2 regions of the Pseudoalteromonas sp. Ps84H-4 genome follow, and region 2 is predicted to be linked to the other one. Evidence: riboswitches for the same ligand, from Rfam matches in the RefSeq annotation. Region 2 holds a riboswitch; the other holds the start of a gene.
The links. Region 2 has a riboswitch for cyclic di-GMP ahead of NH454_RS10655 (chitin-binding protein). Riboswitches for the same ligand answer to the same signal wherever they lie in the genome.
Positions count from the first base shown of each region.

Region 1 (3,422 bases), on a different contig from region 2:
ATGGGTTCTCATTGTTATTGCTTCAAAGTGATTGTAAATGGCAACAATCACTTTGGCTATATTGCATCAGGCGATCTGGTACTGCTAGCTTGAGATCTAGTTTTGCAAAGTTAAATCAGCAGCAATACTTTGCTTTGGTTTTTCTATCATGCGCGCGAGCTCTTTTTCGCCATCGCTAACGATAATGGTTGGCGTATACAGTAAATCGTGCTGCTTTGCTAAACCGGCAGGATCAAGCTTATCGTAGCCTACAGCCACTAATTTAAGGGATCCTAATTGCACATTCGCTGTATCAATAAGTTTTAAAAAACGAGGGACTTCACGTTTAGAGTCATGGCACCAAGTGCCTAAAAACACTAACACTTGCTTACCTTGCAGTGCTCTTATAGTACTTAGCTCTTCTTCACTGGGTGAGTAATCATTATATTCTTCACTAAAAGCAGGATAGTCTTTAAGTAAGTCTGCAACGCTGATATCTCCACTATAGGGACCTGAGCTTGCAAATGTAAAAGCAGAAAATAACAATAAAGCGATATAAACTAATTTTTTCATATTTTGTTCTCTGAATATTTTTCTCACCATAACCAATTTAACAGCAACACTCCAGCATGCTATTAACGTGAATCCTGTTTTTTTGCAGCTTAAATTGGCATGTAAAGTAAATGCGAACTACTATATTAGATATATCTAATATAAGGCCTTACAATGCACACTTTAAGAACGATAGCGCTTTGCACCCTATTGCTTTCACCTAACCTTTATGCTGAAACGAATTCTGCTACCCTAGAAACCCAAGCAGCTGAGCGAGCAACTGAATTTGCCACTACGCTCAAATCAGCACTAGGAGCCGCTATAAACCAAGGCGGTTTAGTTGAAGGTATTAACGTGTGCAAAATGCAAGCCCCGGCCATTAGCGATAGCTTATCAACTGATGGTTGGACGGTAGCACGTAAAAGCACTAAAAACCGAAATCCGAACAATAAACCAGATGACTGGGAAGCTGAAAAAATCGCCCAGCTAGTTGATATGATCAGAAACTCAGAAAGCATTGATAATGTGACTTTCTCGACCAATAAAGATGGCCAATTCCGCTTTGCTAAAGCAATAAAAGTCGCGCCAGTTTGCCTCAATTGTCATGGTCAAACGATTGCTCCAGAAGTAAAGCAAGTGCTTAGTGAGCATTACCCCCATGATTTAGCCACAGGCTATCGGCTTGGTGATTTAAGAGGAATATTCTCTATTACCAAAACACTTGAAACGTCTGAGCCATAAAATATAAGCCTTATGCTCGCTTAGTTTGCTCTTAGCCATTAAAATACGCTTTTAAAATTAACCAAGGTGTTTTTATGTCTTTTCCTCCTTGTCCAAGATGTAATTCTGAATACGTATATGAAGATCAAAACAACTTAGTATGCCCAGAGTGCGCTCATGAGTGGGATCCAAATGCTGTTAACAACGATGATGTGATCGATGTAAGAGATGCTAACGGCACCTTATTGGTCGATGGCGACAAAGTGACTGTTGCGAAAGATTTAAAAATTAAAGGCAGCTCACAAGTAATTAAAATTGGTACCAAAGCCGTGATCCGCCGCGTGTTAGATAAAAAAGACCACGAACTAGACTGTAAAGTTGATGGCGTCGGTGAAATGATGGTAACCGCTAAGTTTGTTAAAAAAGCTTAATAAACATATAGAGCAGTGCCTAATATAAAAACACTGCTCAATCAGTATACTTTAAAGAAATAAAAAACGTTTCAAATAAAATACCATTTTTATTCAAAGCTATAGAACTTCACTAAAATATATTCTATTTAGAATCAAAATCATAAAAAATACCCAAAAACAACACACCGATCCCAAAACAGAACCAGAATACCTACTTTAAGGTACAGGAATAATAAATTTATACTAATTATTTTGCATTAAATAATTATTCACCTACACTTCTTTTCGATCATTATTTCTTGAATATGGAATATGATTTAAACCACGTTTAAAAAAGCAGGTATTTTGAACACTATTTAGGAACTATAAATAGGTGCTCATGTAGTTATACAAATATGTTTTTAACAAAACTAATGTATTAATACTGCCAAACCTACTGTGAGGTAGGGACGGAAAGCCACGGGTCTTCTCTGAAAGAAGTAAGGAAATGGGAAGATAGCCGGGTTGTGGAATTTGGAATCCAGAACAATGAAACATCACATCTTTAGCACAGCATTACTTGCTGTCGCTTTCACATCAACAGCTTACGCAGTAGACGATCCGAATTTTGGTGCACAGTCATTGCGAGGCGAAATCGGCACGAAAGGAGTTTTCTTGACCATTCCTTACGATGAAGTTCGTTATGGTAATGGTGATAACAAAGCATATATAAAACCTGAAGAATACAAAATGATGTACTCGGATAGCATTGGCGGCAAAGTAACCTGCCCTGCTATTAAAGGGCCAGGTCTAAAAGGATTGAATTACCATCAATTCAAAAACGGCATTGAATGCTCATGGAAATCTCGCCCCGGTAGTAATGCCGAAATTATAACTTTTACTCTGATGCCAGATGGAGACACAGGTAAGTCGCCAAAACACTATCGAGGAAAAAATAAAGTTGTAACATGGACAGGCATTATTAACGATGCTAATAGCCAAGGTGCTGTAACGAAAAGCTATAAAACAACCCTAAGTTTGGATATGTTCGATTACCGTAATGGTAACTCTCATAAAGCTTTTGTTTTCAAGAAGAATCATAAAGTGAAGCTTGGGGATTTTACGTCGACTAAAGGTTCAATCCGTGACTTTATTTGTGACTTCAATGGTCAAAAAATAAATGTACTCAAAGATCATGCACCTGTTGGTCAATTTGGTAAAAAAGGCGTCAAGTGCACTTACATGCTTAAACAAAATGGTAAAGACCCTCATTACTATGGTGAAGTCGTGTTTAAATAATAATTTAGAAAAAACACAATAACTAGCTTTCCTTTTCATTCAAAGCCTAGCCTGCGCTAGGCTTTTTTATTTTACTTTTTTGTCACCACGCCTTCAGGTATATGTAAAGTACGTTGTGGAAAAGGAATTGTCAGGCCTGCATTCTCGATTGACTCTTTAACTTGTTTGTTTAAATCCCAATAGGTTTGCCAATAGTCTTCATTTTTAGCCCATGCTCTTAGCTGAATATTCACCGAGCTCTCAGCCATGGCTGTCACCATCACTTGCGCCGCTGGCTCACTCAGTAAACGGCTTTCGTTCGCGGCAATATCTTTTAGCACCGCAAAGCCATCATCGATTGAATCGGCATATGAAATACCCACAACAATATCCATTCGGCGTTTGCCATTTCGCGTGAAGTTTTTAATATTGTTACCCCACACTATGCCATTAGGTGATGCGATATAAAGACCATCAATCGTTTGAAAAACACTGGTGAAT
Region 1 is NZ_JAMXSK010000023.1:1,406-4,827, forward strand. Features, by position in the region: gene NH454_RS17855 (thioredoxin) at 97-552, opposite strand; gene NH454_RS17860 (DUF3365 domain-containing protein) at 706-1,272, shown strand; gene NH454_RS17865 (zinc ribbon domain-containing protein YjdM) at 1,347-1,682, shown strand; cyclic di-GMP riboswitch class I at 2,081-2,176, shown strand; gene NH454_RS17870 (hypothetical protein) at 2,193-2,942, shown strand; gene NH454_RS17875 (mechanosensitive ion channel domain-containing protein) at 3,014-3,422, opposite strand, start outside.
Region 1: another riboswitch for cyclic di-GMP. It lies ahead of NH454_RS17870 (hypothetical protein); the one in region 2 lies ahead of NH454_RS10655 (chitin-binding protein).

Region 2 (3,422 bases):
TAACATCACTAAACATCTCACCATTAGCAATATTTTTAAAACGCACGGTATATATACGGCGACCTTCGGTGTCTTCTGAGTAAGCAAGTAGCTGTTCGTCAGGGCTAATAGCCACTTCGCCCAACTCATAAAATTCGTAATCGCCGGCTAATTGATTTACATCTAACAACAAGTGCTTATCGCGCGCTTCTATTGAGCTGCTGCGATAATGGCGCGCATATTCATCATCGCCACGTACTTCTGAGTGATACCAAAACTGACCATCTTTCACAGGTACCGTGTTGTCGTCTTTTACAATACGGTCTTTTAACTCATTAAATAATTGTTCGCGCAGAGGTTTCATGTCTGCTAGTTGCTTGTCGCAATAATCGTTTTCGGCATTTAGGTGCGCTAATACATCCTCATTTTCACGCTCATCATCACGCATCCAATAATAATTATCGGTGCGAGTCTGTTGGTGAGTAGTTAATTGATGAGGATGTTTTTTGGCAACAGGTGGATGCGCTAATAAAGACAAAGAATACGATTTTGATGACACAAGAAAAAACCAAAGTAAAAAACGAATTGCTGGCAGTTTATCACAGAATTATACCAATCAGCTTAATTAAGCAGTCTATTTTGAGGCAATAAAACCTTGTTGATAACAAGGCAAAAATTTCCTTATTTAGTTGTTCTAAATGAGAAATTTTTAACGCAGTTAGCGACAGGTTTAATCCCTCAAAATGATTAAGTATTATTGCGGGTTGGTATTAAAAAAGCCCACTCAAATTGAGTGGGCTAAGCAATGCTAAAATAGCATTTAGGGGGAAACTGTTAATGTGACACTTGTTGCCACGCCATAGCCCAACTTTTCCCAACTCCCGGTTCAAAGAGTGGGTTATGTGAATCTTTAACACGGCAAAATTCACTAAACGGCCATGGCTTGCACATGTAAATATGACCCGTTTTAGGTTGAAGTACTTTTACACCTGCATTGTAATCATTGCATGCTTGTGGGTAGACATAGTCATACTCGTTTAATCTATCTTGTACTCGCTCTTCACATTTAGCGATGCAATTAAACGCCACTTTTACATGTGTTATACCCGAACCTTCTAGGGCATAAATTTGGTTTGAACGGTATGCAACCACCAAACCTTGCTCTGTCATTTTGCCCGCTTTAACCAACGGAATATGCACATTAATATGTTCAGCCACAGAGCGAGGCCAATTATGAGGCTCTCCATCATCTGAGCTCACAATTGCATATTCGAATGATAAATCGACTAGCTCTCCTTGCATGTCATAAAAGGTCACTATCACCTTATCACCAACAAAAAGTTGGGTATGATGATTTAAGCAACCAATTGGCAACCATCTTCCAGAGGCCATTGACGTATGCATAAACAAAATATCACCCTAAGAGCAACGAATAGGTACTATAGTAACAATCGAACAAAATATTTATGTAAAGTTTGAGGCAAAAGAACCAAAGCACGTAGATTATGTGCTTATCAGCGGTCCCGCTATCATAGTCTTAAAACCTTAGACCGGAAACTTTGCGTCCTAACCTTTCAGTTAGTTTGCCAAAAACAAAATGAGTATAATCGCGACCAGAAAACAAATCAAACAAAAGAATGTAATCAAACATTATATATAGCAAATAGTTACTATATTTTAGTAACAAAAAAGCCAACCGTTTGGTTGGCTTTTAAATAGCTAGTCTGTACTAATTATGAGCTGGCTTAGTTCTGGTAACCACTCTATAACCTGCACGGAAGATATTAAGAACACCATTGCCCACATCACTCATTACAATGTACAAACATGGAACAAGTACTAATGTAATTAAGGTTGCGAACATTACCGCAAAACCAAGTGCTACTGCCATTGGAATTACGAACTTAGCTTGTAAGCTGGTTTCAAACATAATTGGTAATACACCGGCAAAGGTCGTAATTGAAGTCAGTGTGATTGCTCTAAAACGTGCACACCCTGCTTCTATAACTGCTTCACGTGTAGAAAGCCCTTCGCGACGCGCTTGGTTTACAAAGTCAGTCATGACCAGTGAGTCATTGATCACCACCCCTGCAGCAGCGATTAAGCCAAAGCCCGACATTAAACTAATGTCTAGACCAAACCATAAGTGACCCCAAATTGCACCGGTTAAGCTAAATGGAATAACCGACATTACAATGAGTGGTTGCGAATAGCTCTTAAGCGGTACTGCAAGCAAGATATACACTAAAATCATACCACCAATGAAGAACATAATTTGCTCATTAGCTTGTGCTTGCTGCTCTTCAATTGAGCCACCTAGCTCAGTTTTTACTGATGGATACTCTTCTTTAAGTTGCGGTAACAGAGTCTCTTTAACTTGCTTAACGACTTCGCCTGGCTCAATCGCTTCTTCATCGATACTGCCATAAATATACACAGTTCGATAACCTCCTTCGCGGCGAATATAGCTAATACCTGGCTTTTCAGTCAGCTCTACAACGTCACCTAATAGTACTTCTTTACCTTCAGGTGTTGTAATTACTGCATGTTTAAGAGATGCAAATGCTTCACGTGTCAGTTTAGGGTAACGCACCATTACGCGCACTTCTTCGCCACGGCGAATAACACGTTGTGCTTCACCACCGTAGAAGCTTGCGCCAACTTGGTTTGCGATATTGGCAAGATCTAACCCTAAATCATATGCCACAGGTTTTAAGCTTAATTGCACTTCTTTGCTCGCCGGGTCGATGGTTGAGCTAATATCAAATAAGCCTTTTTGCTGTTGCAGTAATTGAATAAAGCGACGACCTGCCTCATTCAATGTATCGATGTCAGGCCCATACAGTAAGTAGCCAAACTCACCATCCATGCCGCCACCATTCACATCATCGTAAATTTGTAATGATTTGACACCGGCAATACTTGGCATTTGCTCACGCCAGCGACGAGATAATTCAAATGCGTTGTATGGACGAAGATCTTCATCAACAAGTGGCGCTAAAAGCTGCGCTTCAGTTCGCCCTTGGTTAAAGACTAAAATGTCACGAATAAGTTTTTGACCAAATTCACGCTCGGTTTCTTTATCAACATTAACCACCATCGCTTCAATTTCTCGAATTGCGTTAATGGTTTGAATATCCGACGCATTTTCATTCATTTCTAAACGAATTTGCGGGAAATCATGCGGTACTTTTGGGGTTGGAACAACACGCACTTGATTTGATGAAATCAAACCAAACGTCATAATTAATAAGCCCACAAAAGAAAATAAAACAAGCCAGCGCCATTCAACACAACGTACGATAAATGCTTTATAAGGACCATTTACAAACTTAAAAAAGCGCTTATTAAAACGAGCACGCCAGCTGTTTGGATTAATAGGCGGAAATTTAGTGTGGGCGATATGAGCAGGTAATATAAGCTTCGACTCAATCAAACTGAAT
Region 2 is NZ_JAMXSK010000010.1:67,245-70,666, reverse strand. Features, by position in the region: gene NH454_RS10660 (S9 family peptidase) at 1-538, opposite strand, end outside; gene NH454_RS10655 (chitin-binding protein) at 814-1,383, opposite strand; cyclic di-GMP riboswitch class I at 1,493-1,577, opposite strand; gene NH454_RS10650 (efflux RND transporter permease subunit) at 1,709-3,422, opposite strand, start outside.